Regions from separate parts of the Brevibacillus sp. NRRL NRS-603 genome, predicted to be linked through region 1. Evidence: riboswitches for the same ligand, from Rfam matches in the RefSeq annotation. Region 1 holds a riboswitch; the other holds the start of a gene.
The links. A riboswitch is a leader RNA that binds a small molecule or an ion and turns the genes downstream of it on or off. The one in region 1 is predicted to bind thiamine pyrophosphate.

Region 1 (4,290 bases):
TCAAGTACGCAAAAATGTGCCCGCACTGCGAACGCGAAGTCGATACAAGCGAGATCGTCCGTGGCTTCGAATACGAAAAAGGACATTTTGTCATGATTGACGATGATGATCTGGAAGCGATTACGCCAGAAACACGCAGAGCCATTGAAATCATCGACTTCGTAGACTTGTCGGAGATCGATCCCGTATATTTTCATAAAAGCTATTTCCTATCTCCACAGGACACTGGCGAAAAAGCTTACGCCTTGCTGCGATCCGCCATGGAACAAACAGGAAAGATCGGTGTTGCGCAGGTGACGATGCGCAATCGGCAAAGCCTGGCAGTTATCCGACTGTATGAGCATTGCATCATGCTGGAAACGATCTTCTATCCAGATGAGGTACGTCCGGTCAGTCAAGTGCCTGCCTTACCGGAAGCCACAGTTCCGTTAGCCGAAAACGAACTGAAGATGGCAACTGAGCTCATCAGCAATATGACGCTCCCATTTGATCCGGCAAAATATACGGATGAGTATCGATCCGACCTGCAAAAACTGATTGAGAAAAAATTGGAGGGTCAGGAGATCGCCACTGCACCTACCGTGGCAAGAACCAATGTTATTGATCTCATGCAGGCTCTAAAAGAAAGCTTGGAGTCTACAGCTGGTCAAGCCCCTGCTCCCATCAAAATCGAGCCAGAACCGACTCCGTCAAAGCCTGCGCGAAAACGCACCACTGCTGCCTCCTTGTCTGAAAAAGAGCAAGCATCGAAAAAGGAGACCGCGGCCAGTCCGAAAAAAACTACGACTACTTCTACAACCAAAACATTACGCAAAAAGAAGGCTACTTCTGGTTAGGCTACACCAAAAAAACCTGCCCACAAAATGGACAGGTTTTTTGTTTTCACATGATGGAATCTAACTAGGCGCCATCTTCCTGCATGGTTCAATATGGATATGCACGGCGTTAATCCGGTGAATCTTGCGCATCTGTTCTTCAATTTTCTCGGTAATGGTGTGGCTCTCCACCACATTCAAACCTGGATCTACATGGATCACAACATCAACCAGAACGCTGCTTCCATGGTAACGGGCTTTGATGTCACTGATATCCCTTACCCCTGAAATCGAGGAAATCGTAGCCCGCAGGTCCGCAAGCTCACCCTCATCAAAGCCATCTGTCAATCGGTGGGTTGCTTCCCTGAAAATGTCCCAAGCCGTCTTCAAAATGATGAGACCAACGACAAAAGCAGCTAATGGATCGAGCCAATGCAATTGAAATTGTGCGCCAGCTACCCCGATAAACGTCCCGATACTGACAAATGCGTCTGAACGGTTATCAGCGGCCGCTGCATCAAGTGCTTGGCTGTTTGTTTTGATGGCGAGCTTTTTATTGTAGCGATAGACGAAAAGCATAATGACGGCAGTTGCCAGTGCTGTCCACCCTGCCAACAGGTCGGGAGCCGAATGTTGTGGATCAAACAAGGATGGTACGGCATTCGTAACGACCTGAACTCCGACAAATAGCATAATAAATGATGCGACAAGTGCTGAAATCGTCTCCGCCCGGAAGTGACCATACGGATGATCTTTATCAGGTGGTTTCCTTGCAATACGCAGCCCGATCAAAACAGCAATCGATGCTACAACATCTGTTGAGTTGTTAAGACCGTCGGCCATTAAAGCTTCCGACGCAGTGACATACGCAACTCCTATTTTTAATACAGAGCAGAAAATGTAGGCGAAAATACTCACCCACGCTCCACGTTCTCCTTGTTTTAGATCCGAATAAACATCCATACCTCATCACCTCAAAATACTTCTCCATCCTGCTTCGACAACGCGAAAAATCAAAGCGCTGGAAGCAGTTGCTTTTTTTCGAACTTCATCGTAACAGATAGGAATCATGTGGGTCTACAGAAACAGTTTTAGTCCGATTCACGAGTATAGGGGGGAGGAAAATGTGTTGCACACCTGCAATTTTCCCAATGGAAAGTTTTCCTTGAAATTAAATGGACTTCCCGTTATCCTATTCTTGCAATCCAAAATAAAAAAGCACGGGAGCTTGGGATTCACCAGGCTGAGAGGATGGTACTGTGCCATCGACCGTTGAACCTGAACTGGGTAATGCCAGCGGAGGAATGTCATATACGACACGAAAAGATACGTGTATCTTTAGGATACCCGTTTCTTCTCTACTCTCGCGTTGGCGTCGCATATTGTTTATGCGGCGCTTTTTCGCGGGCAGTTTCTTTCGCCTCCCTAAACGGTTCTCGCTTTCGTGCAACCAAAACAAGGAGGTTTTTCTTATGTCATTGGTGTCATCTTTTCCAGGCAGTCGCAAAGTATACGAAACAGGTAGTCGTGCGGACATCCGTGTCCCGATGCGCGAGATTTCCCTTCAACCAACTGAAGGATTGTCTGGCTCCATCCCCAATCCTCCTCTTCGCGTGTACGACACGAGTGGCGAGTATACCGCAACAGGCTACGTCCCTGACATTCAAGCAGGACTGCCTTCCATCCGCCACAAATGGATCGATGAGCGAAATGATGTGGAAACGTATGTCGGTCGCGAACCACAACTAGTCGACGACGGTATCCGAAACGAAGAAAAGGCTGCCACCCTCCCCACTTTCCCTCGAGAAGGCTACAAACCAAAGCGGGCAAAGCCAGGAAAAAACGTTACCCAGCTTCATTATGCCCGAAAAAATATCATCACACCGGAAATGGAATACGTTGCCATCCGCGAGGGTGTCTCCCCAGAATTTGTACGGGCAGAAATCGCCGCTGGACGTGCGATTCTCCCTTCTAACGTTAATCATCCTGAAAGCGAGCCGATGATCATTGGCCGCAACTTTCATGTCAAAATCAATGCCAACATCGGAACGTCAGCCGTCAGCTCTTCGATGGAAGAAGAGGTCGAAAAAATGATTTGGTCTGTCCGTTGGGGTGCCGACACCATTATGGACCTCTCGACGGGAAAACACATCCACACCACGCGGGAGTGGATTATCCGCAACAGTCCTGTTCCAATCGGTACTGTCCCGATTTATCAAGCACTTGAAAAAGTAAATGGGAAAGCCGAGGATTTGACATGGGAGGTTTATCGAGACACCTTGATTGAGCAAGCGGAACAAGGCGTCGATTACTTCACGATTCATGCTGGCGTTCTATTACGCTACATTCCGATGACAGCTAACCGTGTTACTGGTATCGTCTCTCGCGGCGGATCAATTTTGGCGGCATGGTGCCTGGCCCATCATGAGGAAAACTTTCTGTATACGCATTTCGCTGAAATTTGCGAAATTCTGAAGGCCTATGACATTTGTGTATCCCTTGGAGATGGACTACGTCCTGGCTCTATAGCGGATGCGAATGACGAGGCACAGTTCGCGGAGCTTGAAACATTGGGAGAACTCACAAAAATTGCGTGGGAACACGACGTACAAGTCATGATTGAAGGTCCTGGTCACGTCCCTATGCATCTCATTCGCGAAAATATGGATAAACAGTTATCCATTTGCCATGAGGCTCCTTTTTACACACTTGGGCCGCTCACGACAGACATTGCCCCCGGCTATGATCACATAACTTCAGCGATTGGCGCTGCCATGATAGGATGGTTCGGAACAGCGATGCTCTGCTACGTAACGCCTAAGGAGCATCTCGGCCTCCCCAATAAAGAGGATGTCCGCAACGGTTTAATCGCATACAAAATCGCAGCGCATGCTGCTGATCTCGCAAAAGGACATCCGCGGGCAAAACAGCGAGACGATGCCTTATCCAAAGCTCGTTTTGATTTTCGCTGGAACGATCAATTCAATTTGTCTTTGGACCCAGAGCGCGCCCGCGAATATCACGATGAAACGTTGCCAGCAGAAGCCGCCAAATCCGCCCATTTTTGTTCCATGTGCGGGCCTAAATTTTGCAGCATGAAAATATCGCACGACATTCGTCACATCGCCAACGAACAAGGATCTGCCCAAGATCCCGCCATCCTTGCTGGAATGCAGGAAAAATCACGTGAGTTCCGAGAAAAAGGAAGCCGTTTGTACCAGTCGTAATGAAGGGGGATGCCGATGGAGGAAGCCAGTCGTTTACGTGAAAAGATCATTCGACTAGAGGCTGAGCTAGAGCAATCTAAACAACAATTGCGACTCATTCAACAGGACTGCAACCACGTCTATATCGAAACTCCACTTACGCGAACATGCTCCAAGTGCCTGCAATCCGAAAGCCTCTATTATTAATAGAAAAAGGTCGAAATCCTGTTGGAGGATCTCGACCTTTTTTCTTGGTTATTTCGCCATTC
Region 2 (4,290 bases), on a different contig from region 1:
CGGCTGGCAATCGATTCTACCGCTTCTGTCAGTCGATCCACGCTACTCAATCATCCCTTCGGTCGGGCTGCTCGCGGATGCGTAACGCTTTTTCGCGATTCGGCCTGCCAGGAAGCCTTTGCGCCCTGCTTCCACCCCGAGCTTCATCGCTTCTGCCATTAAGACAGGATTGTCAGCGAGTGCGACCGCTGTATTCAACAAGACTCCATCAGCACCCAGCTCCATTGCTTTTGCGCAGTCTGCTGGCGAGCCAATTCCTGCATCTACGATAATCGGTACTTTCGCATCCTCGATGATAAAGCGGAGGTTGTTTTCGTTGACAATCCCTTGCCCGGAACCAATTGGTGACGCACCTGGCATAACCGCATGTACGCCAACCTCTTGCAGACGTCTAGCAAGAATCGGGTCGTCATTGGTGTAGGTCAGCACGATAAAGCCTTCTTCCACCAAGATTTTCGATGCCTCGAGCGTGCCAATCGGGTCAGGCAGAAGTGTTTTCGGGTCTCCAATAACCTCGACCTTGATCATGTCACACAGTCCAGATGCTTTAGCCAGACGCGCAATACGCACTGCTTCTTCCGCTGTATAGGCACCTGCTGTATTTGGTAGCAGGGTGAATTTTTTTAAATCGAGTTGTTCCAAAAAGTTCGGTTCTTGCGGATTTTCCAAATTCAAGCGACGAATCGCAAAGGTCAAAATTTCTGCTTCTGACACCTCTACTGCTTTCCCTTGTGTATCCAAATCAGCGAATTTACCTGTCCCCAGCAGCAAGCGGGAGCGAAACTCGTAAGGTCCAATTTTCAATGTATCCATCATGATGATCATCCTCCTCCGACAAAATGAACGATTTCTATGCGATCTCCGTCTGCAATCGGTGTTTGTTCGTACGCAGAGCGATCAATAATGTCACCATTTCGCTCAACGACGACAATCTTCTCTTGCAGGGAATAAGAAGCAAGCAAGGCCCGCACTGTAGTGATCTCTTCCGCCAACTCTACTTTTTTCCCATTCAGCTGAACAATCATTGATTACCTCCTTCTACTGGAAAAAAAAACGGCTTCTCCCACCTGCCTGAGTCGGTTCAGACAAACAGAAGAAGCCGTATATCCATCTCATCTCACCGGACGAATGGCATAAAAAAACCATCCGCCTCGGATGGTTGAGTGTCATCTTATCATGCATGTGCACAAACAAGCATAGTTTTGCTCGGATGCGACATGTGATACTGATTCCAAAATACCTCTTCCTCCGCTGGCATGACCCAGGTCAGGTTCAACGGTCAGTAACACACTCGTTACAATCTCAGCCAACGTTGCTTGGCCCCCGTTTGGTAGTAATGCTATGCAATTGTCGTACATTCGAGTATTACAGTACCACTCTATTTCGTGTTTGTAAAGGCTTCCTTATGCATCTTTTCCAGCTCAACGAGACAGCGCTCTGCCCAAGCTGCCATTTTCGCAAGCTTTTCCATTTCTCTCTCCATCGCCTGACGCACAGATTCCTTGTAGTCTGGAATCGCTCCATTATAACGAATAACCCCTTGGACAGGCGTCATGAATTTTTCCATGTACGACAGTGCAGGACGCTGGTGAAACAGCGGCACATCTACTTCGTAGGAAGAATGCAAATCGCCTTGCGTCGGGTATTTGGTTACTGCCAACACCTTTACCAGCAACTTCGAATCGTGGATTTCCAATACTTCTGCAATATATTCACCAGTTCGTTGCGAAACGCGAACGATATCTCCCGGATTCCAGTTCATCGCAGTTTCCTCCTTTTATTGAATCGAATGCATTTACATCAGCGAGGCTTCCAACAGTTTACGTGCATGCAGCAATACTTCTTCCGCATCCACAACTGACTGACCGCCACCCTGCGCCATTGCAGGATTTCCTCCACCTTTTCCGTTGATGACTGGCAAGGTTTCTTTCAACACTTGATTGATGGCTACGTTGACTTCTTGTCCACGAGCAAACATGACTTGCACTTTGTCTTCGGTAGTAGCAGCCAAAAGGCAAATCGCATCTGGCGCCAGAGCAGTAGCGAGCTGTGCGAACTGCTGAAGCTGTTGAATGGTTTTGTCTGTGAAGGTACACATAATGAGGCGAGAATGACCGAGTTGGCTAGCAGCAGCGAGTTGTTGATTGACTTCCACTTCCAAGAGCTGCTTATCCACTTCTGCCAATTTTGCCTTCAAGGTGTCGCGTTCTGCAAGGAGGCGTTCCGTCTGTGCGATCAGTTCCCCTTCATTGGTAGCGAGCAGCTTCGCCGTATCACGAACGACAGCTTGCTTTTGGTTGTAGTCCCGCAAAGCTCGCCAGCCACAGATGAATTCAAGACGAATGTTCCCGCGATGTCGCTCCCAGCCCAAGATCTTGATCATCCCAACTTCGCCCGTACGCGCTGGATGTGTTCCTCCACATGGGTTGTAATCAAACTCAGGTATCATCACGACGCGAATATTTTCGGTAACGGTCGGCTGTTTTTTCAAGGGCAGTGTTGCCAATTCCTCGTCATCAACGAACCGCGCAATGATGGGGTGGTTTTCCAGAACAATCTGATTCGCTCGCTTTTCTACCTTCTCCCATACATCTGCTGTCAACTCATCCAGTCGCACATCAATGGTGACACGTTCTTTGCCCAAGTGAAAGGCGACGGTCTCCGCTTGCACCACTTCCAGGAAGGACGCGGATAAAATATGTTGACCAGCATGCTGCTGCATGTGATCAAAACGACGGTCCCAATCGATGTGACCCGTTACTTCCCCTACGCTTTCGGACAAGGGTGCTTCCAGTCGATGTCGAATTTCACCATCTACCTCTTCCACATCTACCACACGAATCTCTTCCAATACGCCCAGATCAGAAGGCTGTCCGCCTCCGGTAGGGTAAAAAGCCGTTTGATTCAGTACTGCGTAAGGTGTCCCATCTTGCTCGACACCAGTCCTCGTCACCTGAGCCGAGAACGTTCTTGTATAGGCATCCTGATAATAGAGTCTGTCGTCCATCTTTACTCCTCGCTGCATGGAAACATGGTTCCAGCCTGTTTCTCCCTTATAGGGGTAAAACGAAAAATGTATGTAAAAAGCTTAGCCAAACAAGTGATCCATTTGTTTTTCGCGCTCTTGGCGCTCCTCTGGGCTTGCCAGGTCATACTTTTTCAATAAATGAAACAGCTCGTTTAGACGCTCTTGGCTGAGTTCGCCATTCAACTGATTTTTGAATTGACTCACACGCAACTCCGACAGATGTGGAGCTTGTTCTGCCAATTTTTTGAGTACGTCCTCATGGCTGTGATCCAATTTGCATTCTCCCATGATTTCTCCCCTTTTCCTTCCTGACCTCTTCATCATACCATGATTTTTCATTCGAAAAAAAGGCGTACAATCCGCAATGGAATGTACGCCAGATGACTATGCACGCTTGCGGACGCGAAAGTTCTCTTCGATCAACAACCAATTTTGCGGAAATGGCAAACCGAGTTTCCAGTAGCTGACGCCTCGCAAACCGAGCTGTTTAACCAGATTGAACTTGGCTTGGATCGACCGCGCATCCTCAAACCACACCTGATGTTGCCTACCTTGATCATCGGTGTACGTAAAAAACGGAGCCTGCGCCCGATAGTCATACCGAATGACGGCATTATGCCGGGAAGCCAGTGCAATCGCTGCCTGTGGACTCAATGCACGCGCTGTCGTCCCTCGCTCGTACGGTAAGGTCCAGTCGTATCCGTACAGATTTTGACCCATCAAAATTTTATCAGCAGGCATCTCAGTAATCGCATACTGCAAGACACGTCGTACCGGACCAATCGGGGAAACTGCCATAGGAGGACCGCCACTATAGCCCCATTCATATGTCATGATCACGACAAAATCGGCAATAGCACCGATCGCCTTGTAATCATGGGCGGTATACCATTTGCCTGCCTGCTCGGCACTTGTCTTCGGTGCCAGCGCAACAGACATCATCAGTCCTGCAGCATGGATACGGTCTCTCGCTTTTCGTAAGAAGTTGGCATACGCTTCTGCACCGGTTGTGGGTAATGCTTCCAAGTCAAAATGAATATCTCCCATTCCCAACTCTCGTGCAGTCTGAAGAATATTGTTCAACAAGGTATCCTGAAGCTCTTGATTGTTGAGGATGATTTCGCCCAATTCCGTGCTGAACTGCTCTCTTTCCAGATTCGTAATGACCATCATGAGCAGGACCTGGTTTTCTTTTGCAATTTGCGGAAAATTGTTCATTGTCGGGCGTGCGAGGGTACCATCCCGTCTAATACGAAAGCTGA

Region 2: it holds a riboswitch for thiamine pyrophosphate, as region 1 does, so the genes downstream of both, thiS (sulfur carrier protein ThiS) here and thiC (phosphomethylpyrimidine synthase ThiC) in region 1, are expected to answer to the same signal.

What each region holds. Positions count from the first base shown of each region.
Region 1 is NZ_PXZN01000010.1:37,789-42,078, forward strand. It holds gene ku (non-homologous end joining protein Ku) at 1-836, shown strand, start outside; gene C7R94_RS05645 (cation diffusion facilitator family transporter) at 897-1,778, opposite strand; TPP riboswitch at 2,026-2,138, shown strand; gene thiC (phosphomethylpyrimidine synthase ThiC) at 2,288-4,042, shown strand; gene C7R94_RS30215 (hypothetical protein) at 4,058-4,228, shown strand; gene C7R94_RS05655 (DUF1904 family protein) at 4,277-4,290, opposite strand, start outside.
Region 2 is NZ_PXZN01000012.1:495,477-499,766, forward strand. It holds gene C7R94_RS09475 (acetylornithine deacetylase) at 1-50, opposite strand, end outside; gene C7R94_RS09480 (thiazole synthase) at 43-816, opposite strand; gene thiS (sulfur carrier protein ThiS) at 822-1,025, opposite strand; TPP riboswitch at 1,227-1,337, opposite strand; gene kapB (kinase-associated lipoprotein KapB) at 1,379-1,762, opposite strand; gene C7R94_RS09495 (alanyl-tRNA editing protein) at 1,796-3,007, opposite strand; gene C7R94_RS09500 (hypothetical protein) at 3,089-3,316, opposite strand; gene C7R94_RS09505 (glycoside hydrolase family 18 protein) at 3,413-4,290, opposite strand, start outside.